One region of the Paeniglutamicibacter sulfureus genome, then DNA from elsewhere that is predicted to be linked to it. Evidence: predicted binding sites of a transcription regulator. Region 1 holds the regulator's gene; the other holds the start of a gene.

Region 1 (5,078 bases):
GTGGGTGCTGCAGGCGGCGGCATCGGATCCCGCGGCCCGGGTGAAACCAAGATCGAACTGGACCGCCGGCGCATTCGCGACCGCATGGCAAAGCTCCGCAAGGAGATCAAGGGAATGCTGCCGGCCCGCGAGTCCAAGCGCGCGAACCGCAAGCGCAATGCGGTGCCGTCGGTGGCCATTGCCGGGTACACCAACGCCGGCAAGTCCTCGTTGCTCAACCGGCTCACAGATGCCGGGGCACTGGTCGAAAACGCCCTGTTCGCAACGCTGGATCCCACGGTCCGCCAGGCCGAAACCAGCGACGGGCTGACCTATACGCTCGCTGACACCGTCGGCTTCGTGAAGTCACTGCCCACCCAGCTGATCGAGGCCTTCCGCTCCACCTTGGAGGAAGTGGCCGACGCCGATTTGATCCTGCACGTTGTGGATGCGTCGCACCCGGACCCGGAAGGCCAGATCCAAGCCGTGCGCGAGGTGCTCAACGACGTCGACGCGCGCAACATCCCGGAGATCATTGTCCTGAACAAGGCGGATGTCGCCGACCCGTTCGTGGTCGAGCGCCTGCGCCAGCGCGAGCCGAACCACGTCATCGTCTCGGCGCGCACCGGCGAAGGCATCGACGAATTGCAGGCCCGGATCAGCGCCGCAATCCCGAGGCCCAATGTCCAACTAGAATTGATGATTCCCTATGATCGAGGCGACGTGGTCAACAAGCTCCACGGCGCCGAGGCCGAGATCCTGGCCGTCGAACACACCGAAACGGGAACCCGCATGATGGTCAAGGTCCGCGAAAGCATGGCCGCAGAAGTGGAGCAATTTAGTATTCATGGCTGAGGAATCAGAGGTCATCGCCCTGTTGGACGAAGCAGTGTCCAGCATGGGCGGGCAAAGCCGTCCGGGCCAGCACGAGATGACACGCCAGGTCGTGCGCGCCATGGAAACCGGTGAACACCTGCTGGTGCAGGCAGGAACCGGAACCGGCAAGTCCATGGCCTATCTGGTTCCGGCGCTGGCGCACGCGCTGGGATCCGAAAAACCTGTGGTGATTTCCACCGCAACCCTCGCGCTGCAGGCGCAGATCGTCGGGCGCGATGTGCCGCGCCTGTTGTCGTCCCTGAAAGACAAACTGCCACGCGAGATGGAAGTGGCCCTGGTCAAGGGCCGCTCCAACTACGTGTGCCAGTACAAACTCAGCGGCGGATACCCGGACGACGACGAGGGCGCCCTGTTTTCCATGGAATCCGGCACCCCCGTTCTCGGTGGTTCCTCCGAGGGCCCCGGCTCTGCCCTGGGCCAGGAAGTGGTGCGCCTGCGGCAGTGGGCCGAACGAACCGACAGCGGTGACCGCGACGACCTGACCCCGGGAGTCAGCGACAAGGCCTGGCGCCAGGTTTCGGTCAGCGCGATGGACTGCCTGGGCGCGCAAAAGTGCCCCATGGCCGCCGAATGTTTCAGCGAACTGGCACGCGCCCGAGCGGCCGACGCCGACGTGGTGATCACCAACCACGCCATGCTGGCCGTCTCGGCCTTCGAAGGCCTGGCCGTGCTGCCGGACTTCGACACCGTCATCATTGACGAGGCCCACGAGCTGCAGGACCGGGTGACCAGCTCGGTGACGCGGCCGCTGTCGGTCAACATGGTCCAGACCGCCGCTTCGGCTGCCCGCAAGCACTGCTCGGTGAGCGTGGACGCGCTGAACCAGGGCGCCAAGGCCCTGCAGCGTGCGCTGGAGGGAGTGCCCACCGGGCTCATGGCCCGCGGCCTGAACGAGGACCAGGAAGCCGCGATCAACCAGATCGCCGAAGCCGCACGCGTGGTGCTCTCCGACTCCAAGCCCGAGGCCAACGCCCCTGCGGACGGGGGACGCCAGATGGCCCGTTCCCAGGTCATGTACCTGGTGGAGCAATGCACCAAGATGCTTGAAATGACCGAGGAGCGCGAGGTGATCTGGGCCTCTCGGCCCGGCCACTTCAGCCCCGGGGAGGGCTATGTCCAACCGGACGAGTCAAGCCAGCCGACCTTGATGGTTGCACCGCTCTCGGTGGCGGGAAAACTCAGGGAAGGTCTCTTCGACGGCCGGACCGTCATCCTCACGAGCGCAACCCTGGCCATCGGTGCGGCGTTTGAACCGGTGGCAGGATCCCTGGGGCTCGTGGGGGACGGGGCGCCGACCTGGAACGGCGTCGACGTCGGCAGTCCCTTCGACTATCCCAAGCAGGGCATCCTCTACGTTGCCAAACACCTGGCCAAGCCCGGGCGCCAAATGTCCCAGGAGACGCTTGCAGAGATCGAGGATCTCATCAAGGCCTCCAACGGCGGGGCGCTGGCGCTGTTTACCTCCCGCCGCGCGGCCGAGGACGCTGCGGAGATCCTGCGCGCACGCCTGGACATTCCCATCCTGTGCCAGGGCGAGTCCAGCATGAAGGCGCTGGTCGACCAGTTCTCGGCGGAGCCCGATACCTGCCTCTTTGGGACGATGACGCTGTGGCAGGGCGTCGATGTGCCGGGAAACGCCTGCCGATTGGTCATCATCGACAAGATCCCGTTCCCGCGCCCGGATGATCCGCTCTCCTCGGCACGCAGCCGCGATGTCGCCAAGCACGGCGGAAACGGTTTCATGGCCGTGGCCGCAAGCCATGCGGCGGTGCGTCTGGCACAGGGTGCGGGCCGCCTGATCCGCTCGGTCAACGACAAGGGCGTGGTCGCGGTGCTCGACTCGCGCCTGGCCACCGAACGCTACGGAACGTTCCTGCGGGCTTCCCTGCCACCGCTGTGGGCAACACCGAACAAGGCCACCGTCATTTCCGCGCTCGAAAGGCTCAGCGAGGGCTGAGCACGTTGCCTTGCAGGCATCCCGGTCGCGGGAGATGTGCAGGGTGCGCAAACAACAGCGAGGGCCGATCCGATGATCGGCCCTCGCTGTGTTGCGGGATGAGTTGTGGCTGCGGACCTAGACGGAGCGCATGACCGATACGACCTTGCCCATGACGGTTGCGGCGTCACCAAGGATCGGTTCGTATCGGGAGTTCTGCGGCAAAAGCCAGGTGTGGCCATCGCGCTGGCGGAAGGTCTTCACCGTGGCTTCGTCCTCGAGCAACGCGGCGACGATGTCGCCGTTGTTCGCCGTCGGCTGGCGCCTCACGACAACCCAGTCGCCGTCGCAGATGGCGGCATCGATCATGGAGTCGCCGCTGACCTTGAGCATGAAGAGCTCGCCATGCCCCACCAGCTGGCGCGGCAAGGCGAAAACGTCCTCGATCGCCTGGTCGGCCAGGATCGGTCCGCCGGCGGCAATGCGCCCCACCAGGGGGACCATGGCGGTGTCCGCGGAGGTTGTCAGTTCCGAGACGTTCATGCCGTTGGCTGCCCTGAGATCCGACTGGCCCTCCACCACCTCGAGCTTGGCCTCGCTCTTGAGCTGCAACGGCAGCAGGATCTCCATGGCGCGCGGGCGGCGCGGATCGCGCCTGATGTAGCCAAGTTTCTCGAGCTGGCTGAGCTGGTGGGTCACGCTCGAGAGGCTGGCAAGTCCCACGGCGTCCCCGATTTCACGCATCGACGGCGGGTAGCCGTTGCTGCTCACGGAGCGCTGGATGGTCTCCAGGACCTTCTTCTGGCGAATGGTCAGGCTCTTCGCGTCGCGTCGAGGGGTTCGTTGTTCGGTCGTCATTGTCAATGCCTCATCCCGATCGTCGCCGGTTGCCCGCGCGTGCCGCAAATTGTCGGTGTGGGTTGATGTAGTAAATACATCGCTTCACAACCAACATCCTAGTAGACAAAGTCACTGCTTTCAAAGATTTGTTCGAACAGATCTGGACACGTGTCGTCGAAAAGTGCTAGAAATAAGATACGCACTACGAACACATGTTCGAAAGATGCGTTCGAATAATCGTCACGTGTTCGACTAGGCGCCCCAGGGTCCCAGCCGGCCACGTGAATTCAGAGGAAAGGCAAAGACATGGCAAACACTGCTTTCTCGGCCCCGCTCCACCTTGTAACATCCGACGACTACTTGCCCGAATCCCAGCCAACGCTGGCACCCCTGCGGCTCACTCGTCGCGGAAAGTTCGTGCTGATCGGACTTCCCATCTTCGTGGTGAGTGCCGCAGCACTGATGCTCCTGGGCCTGTTCCTTTCCCCGGCCAACGCATCGGCGGAAGTGCCGCTGGGCGTTGACGCGGTCAGCGTCACCGTCATCGAAGGGGATACGCTGTGGGGGATTGCCCGCGAGTTCGCTCCGCAGCTCGAGCCCCGCGATGCGGTTCAACAGATCGGCGACCTCAACAACCTCAACAGCTCGGTGCTGCACCCCGGTGCCGAACTCTTCGTTCCCACCGGAAGCTAGCCCCCGCACCGGCGCTCCCGCGGGCGCCGATACAAGGCATTGCGAACCGATTATTACCCTCTGCACCGGCGAAGATTCTTGGCCCCACCTGCCACCGCCGTAGACTTGGCCCGTGAATGAACGGCTAAATCGCCTGGCAAATCTGCCCCTGCGAGAAAATCTTCAAGGTCTCGAACCCTACGGTGCTCCCCAAATTGACGTACCGATTCAGTTGAACGTCAATGAAAACACCCACCCGCTACCCGCGGAAGTGCATCGCGCCATTGTCGAAGAAGTCTCCGCGGCCGCCGTGGGATTGAACCGTTATCCCGACCGTGAATTCACCGAATTGCGTGAACGTCTTGCCGCGTTCCTGGGCCACGGGCTCGAAGCGGACAACATCTGGGCAGCCAACGGATCCAACGAAGTGCTCCAGCAAATCCTGCAGGCCTTCGGCGGGCCGGGCCGCACCGTCCTGAGTTTCCCTCCCACCTACTCCATGTATCCGCTGCTGGCAGCAGGGACCGACACCACCTACGTTGCGGGAATCCGTTCCGAGGACTATGGACTTTCGGCGGAGGATGCGGCGGCACAGGTTCGTGAGGCCGCGCCGAACATTGTCATCCTGTGTTCGCCCAACAATCCCACCGGTACCGCGTTGGGACTCGACGTCGTCGAAGCCGTCTACGAAGCCGGCCGGGCCAGCAACGCCATCGTGATCGTTGACGAGGCCTACGCGGAGTTTGCCCACACC
Region 2 (5,078 bases), 4.0 Mb from region 1:
CGGCACGGTTCCCGCGCCCGACATCGGCCTGCAGCGAATCGAAGGCGCCCAGCGCGGCAAAGTGGTTCAGCGAGGTGCGGGTGAGCCCGGAGCGGGCCCGCACGTCGGCGATCGAGTCGTAGGGCTGTCCGGCCGCCACCCGGGAAACCTCGCGTTCGGAGACCCCGCGGATCCCGCGCAGCGAGATCCTGATGCCGTACCGCCCCGGGGGCGCCGCCCCCACGGCCCGCGGCACCACCGGCAACTGCGCCGGAGGCAGCAGCCCGTCGAGCCTTTCCACCTTGTAGCCGGGCGCGGAGCGGTTGATGTCCAGCGGCAGGATTTCGATGCCCATGCGCCGGGCCTCGGCCACCAGCAGGCGCTTGGGGTACATGCCGGGGTCGTGTTCCCAGATGCCGGCCAGGAAGGCCTCGGGGTGGTGGGCCTTGAGCCAGGCCGAGTGGTAGGTGGGCACGGCGAAGGCCGCCCCGTGGGCCTTGCAGAACCCGAAGGACCCGAAGGCCGCCAGCGTGTGCCAGACCTCGTCGATGACTTCCAGGGAATAGCCGCGCCCCAGTGCCCGCGAGCGGAAGAGGGACTCCACCGCCGGCTCCGCCTTCGGGTTGCCCAGCAGCCTGCGGTAGACATCGGCCTTGGCCAGCCCGCAGCCTGTCATCACGTGGAAGATCCGCAGCACCTGTTCGTGGAAGACGGTGACACCGTGGGTCTCGGCGAGCGCGGGTGCCAAATCCGGGTGGGGGTATTTTTCGGGTGCGAATCCGTGGCGGTTTTCCAGGTAGGGCTTGACCATGTTGGATTTCATGGGTCCGGGGCGGAAGAGGGAGATGTCGATGATGAGGTCGTTGAATTCCCTGGGCGCGAGCTTGCCGATGAGTTCGCGCTGTCCGGGTGATTCGATCTGGAAGCAGCCCAGGGTGTGGGTGGAGCGGATGAGTTCGAAGGTGGGTTCGTCGTCCAGTGGGACCAGGGCGAGGTCGATGGCGCCGTTGGGCAGGATGTAGTCGGGGATTTCCCCGGGCTTGGCTCCCTGGTGTCCCCCCGCCTTGGCGACTGCCTGTGCGTCGGGGTGGAGGCGCTGGATCTCTTCGAGCGCGTAGGTGATGGCCGATTGCATGCGCACCCCCAGCACGTCGAGCTTGAGCATGCCCATGGGGTCCATGTCGTGCTTGTCGAATTGGCTCATGGGCAGCCCGATCCCGCTGGGTTCCACGGGGGTGCGTTCGAGCAGGTGCGCGTCGGAGAGGATGACGCCGCAGGGGTGCATGGAGATGTGGCGGGGCAGCCTGTCGAGGCGTTCGGTGAGGTCCACGAGCAGGTCGAGCTGTTTTTCGGTGCCGAGGCGGTCGGCGAAGGGGGCGAGTTCGGGTTTTTCCTCCAGGGCTTCGCGGAAGGACGAGGCGGAGAAGCGCCAGAGCTGCTTGGCGATCACGTCGATGTCTTCCTCCTCCATGCCAAGGGCCTGGCCGGCGTCGCGTACAGCCCCCCTGGCTCGGTATCCGTTTTGCATGCTCATGAGGCTGACGCGTCGGTGCCCGAAGCGGTCGAAGATCTTTTGGTAGATGTTGTGGCGTTGGGCGGATTCGACGTCGATGTCGATGTCGGGCAGGGTGGCGCGGTCGCGGGAGAGGAAGCGTTCGAAGAGCAGGTCGTGGGCCAGGGGGTTCACCTGGCTGATGCCGATGAGGTAGTTGACCAGTGAGGAGGCGCCGGACCCGCGGGCGGCGGAGCGTATCCCCATCCCCGTGATCATGGAGCTGACTTCCGCGACGGTGAGGAAGTAGGGGGCGAAGCCGAGGTCGGAGATGGTGGACAGTTCGGCCTGGAGTCGGTGGCGCAGCGCGGGGTCGTTGGCATCGGCGGGGAGCAGCCGGGTGATTCCGGCTTCCGCGCGGGCGGCGAGTTCGGCGTTGGGTTCGGCGGTGATGCCGATGATGTGTGCCTCGGGGACCACGGGGATTCCCCATCCGGTGTCCGGGACCGGGTCGATCCGTGCCCAGTCGGCGAGCGCGGCGGTGTTGCGCAGCAGGGTGGCAGCCAGGGTGGAGTCGGAGGCGTAGCGGGCGATCTCGGTGGCGAGGTGGTGCATGTGCCCGGCGGGCTTGAGCCAGCCCTGCCCGTTGGGTTGGATGTCGTTGAGGGTTTCCAGGGAGCTCAGCGCCCGCGCGGAGTCCAGGACGTCGGCGGTGGCCGCCCCGTCCGGGTCCGTGTAACGCACGGCGTTGGTGAGGATGGGGGCGATGTCAGCGGAGGCGGCGCAGCGCAGCATGCGGATGGCGTGTGCGGTGCTGAGCCTGTCCCCTGGGTTGTTCAGGTGGGTGGTGATCTCCACCCGCAGTGCCTCGGGTCCCAGCAGGGTGCGCCAGGTGTGCAGGGCGGTGCGTGCCTGGGAGTAGTGGCGGTGTCCGGTGGCCAGACCGATGTCGGAGCCCGGCCCCAGCAGGATGGTCAGCAGCGCCTCCCCCTGCGGGCCCAGTGCATGGGTGGCCAGTTCTTCGCGGGTGATGCCGATGTGTCCCTTGGGCGCAGCCGTGGCCGGGGCTTTTTGGTGTGCTGCGGTGACCAGGCGGCAGAGTGCCGCGTACCCGGCGCCGCTGTCATGCCCCCTGGCCAGGGCGACGATGCGCCCGGCCGTGCGCATGGGCAGGGGCTTGCCGTGGGCGGCACGTGGCGGTGCGGGTTCAAGGATGGCAAGGTCCACCCCGAGGATGGGGTCGATTCCGTGCTCGATGCAGGCCTTGAGGTGCTTGACGCTTCCGTAGAGTCCGTCGCGGTCGGTGATGGCCAGGGCATCCGCCCCGTCGGCGAGCGCCGCGGCGACAAGGTTCTCGGGCCAGGAAACCCCGTAGTGTGCGCTGAAGGCCGAGGCGACGTGCAGGTGGGTGAAGCCCATGCCAGTGTGCCCTCCTTGCCTATTCCCGCTCCTCCACCTTTGTTCCATGCGCCCCGATAGGGGCCTGGGTGTGTTTGGGCTTGGGGTCCGGGTGGGCACCGCGCCCGTTGGAGGGATGACACCATCATATTAGAACATGTGTTCGATTCAAGCCCCGGAACGACCCCACTGCGCAATCATTGTGGATAGGCAACCGGATCCCGCAACTGACCTGTGGCGGGATTCTTCCGGTGAGAATGCCCACCCCGGTCCCGGGGGCTAGATCCCTTCGGCGGCCCCGAGCCTGTCTAGGGCCACCAGATAGGCTTCGGAATAGCTGGGGAACTGCGGCACCGCGTCGCGCAGGACCTGCAGCGGGGTCTCGCCCCTGATGGCCATGGACGCCTGGTGGATCCATTCGCTGGCCTGCGGGGCAATGGCCCAGGCTCCGACCAAGACCCTCCGATGCCGATCCACCAGGATGCCAAGATCCCCGTGCGGGTCTTGTTCGTAGGTCCACGGCCGGGCGATCGCCTCGGGCAGGTTGACCTGGATGGACACCGCGTCAATCCCGCGCCCCTCGGCCTGTTCGCGGGTGAGGCCCACGGCGGCGATCTCCGGGGCGGCGAACACCACGCGCGGGATCCCGTCATAGCTCGCGTTTCGGTCCCTGCCCAGGATGCAGTCGGCGACAATGCGCCCCTGGTACTTGGCGACGTGGGTGAAGGGCATGATCCCGGTGACGTCCCCGATGGCCCAGAGCCCCTCTGCCGCCCAGCAATGCTCGTCCACCCGAACGTTGCCGCGGCCATCGAGGGTCGCCCCCGCCCTGGCCACATCCAGGCCCTCGGTGCGCGGGGTGCGCCCGGTGGCGAAGATGACGGCGTCGGCCACGACCTCTCCGCCTTCGCGCAACGCCAGGATGCTGCTTCCGCCATCTCCACGCCGCCCGACGGCCACGGAGCTGTTGGCCATGACCTTGACCCCGCGCTCGCGCAGGTACCCTTCGGCGAGCGCGGAGACCTCGGGCTCCTCGCGGCCCAGCAGCCGTGCGCTGCGATTCAGCACGGTGACCTCTACCCCGAATCCGGACAGGAAGAACGCCGTTTCCAGGGCCACTGCGCTTCCGCCCACGATGGCCACCGACTGGGGCAGCGTGTCGAGCGTATAGACCTCACGGTTGGTCCAGGCGGTGATGTCGCCGATCCCGGGGAAGTCGGGAACCGAGGGCGAGGTCCCGGTGGCGATGATGATGTGGTGCGCCAGGTATTGTTCCCCGTTGGCCACCACGTGCCCGGGACCCGAGATGAAGGCCTTCCCGCGCACCACCGTTGCCCCGCGCCGGGCGTACCCCTCGGCCTGGGCGCTGTCATCGAGGTGTCGAGCCATGTAGTCGCGGTAGTCCCTGGCCTTCTCCCAGTCCAGGGTGCTCGAGGAGGCACCCGCGGCGCCGTCGGCCTCGATGTTCACCTCAGGTCCACGCAGGATCGTCTTGGAGGGAATGCAGGCCCAGTAGGCGCATTCCCCGCCAATGAGTTCGGATTCGAAGACCACGATCTTCTTGCCGGCGGTCAGCAGGCGATCGGCAACGACCTCGCCTCCGGGGCCCATGCCGATGATTGCCGCATCGAATACTTCTTCCATCTGAGCACTCCCGTGGTTGGGTTCCTCGCGGCCGCCATCCAGGCGCCTGCTCCCTAGCCTTGCACCTCACCCCTCCAACAACCAGAGTCCACGGCCGCGAACCCGGTGACCGGCGCGGGGTCTTGTGGTCCGATCCTTCGCACTAGGCGCTCTCCCGGTAGGCCTCGGGCATGCGAATGATGCGCCAACGACCGGTCTCAACCTGCCGGGAAACCTCAAAGGTGCGCAGCGGCCCCACGCCGGCGAGCTTGACCTGCAATTGCCAGACCTCATAGTCCACGAGCCCCGGCCCGCGTCCGCGTTCGGCGCGCAATTCCTCGGTCCACCATTTGCGCCGCTCGAACCAGCGCACCGGCTCGGCCGCCAGCTTGTATTCCCGACCCTGCCAGCGCAGGCGAATCGGCACCCCCGCCGGCGTGCAGTCAACTTCGATCGACTGGGTAAAGATTCCCATTCGCTCGCCACCTTCCCCTCGCACAAACGTGCCCGTTGCCGCCACACCCCGAAGAGGTGGGCGGCGGCAGCGGGCCGCACCCATGCACTGAACCATTTTATTAGAAACTTT

The links. Region 1 encodes LexA, which represses DNA repair genes until DNA is damaged. Its sites were predicted from a motif close to TCGAACANNTGTTCGA; they were not measured.
Region 2: the regulator LexA is predicted to act here: its motif matches at 3,021-3,036, upstream of ABD687_RS02220 (DNA polymerase III subunit alpha).

Annotation. Positions count from the first base shown of each region.
Region 1 covers NZ_BAAAWO010000001.1:4,512,872-4,517,949, forward strand. The annotation lists gene hflX (GTPase HflX) at 1-834, shown strand, start outside; gene ABD687_RS20385 (ATP-dependent DNA helicase) at 827-2,833, shown strand; gene lexA (transcriptional repressor LexA) at 2,951-3,670, opposite strand; gene ABD687_RS20395 (LysM peptidoglycan-binding domain-containing protein) at 3,959-4,345, shown strand; gene ABD687_RS20400 (histidinol-phosphate transaminase) at 4,458-5,078, shown strand, end outside.
Region 2 covers NZ_BAAAWO010000001.1:484,129-489,206, reverse strand. The annotation lists gene ABD687_RS02220 (DNA polymerase III subunit alpha) at 1-2,890, opposite strand, end outside; gene ABD687_RS02215 (dihydrolipoyl dehydrogenase family protein) at 3,149-4,513, opposite strand; gene ABD687_RS02210 (hypothetical protein) at 4,656-4,967, opposite strand.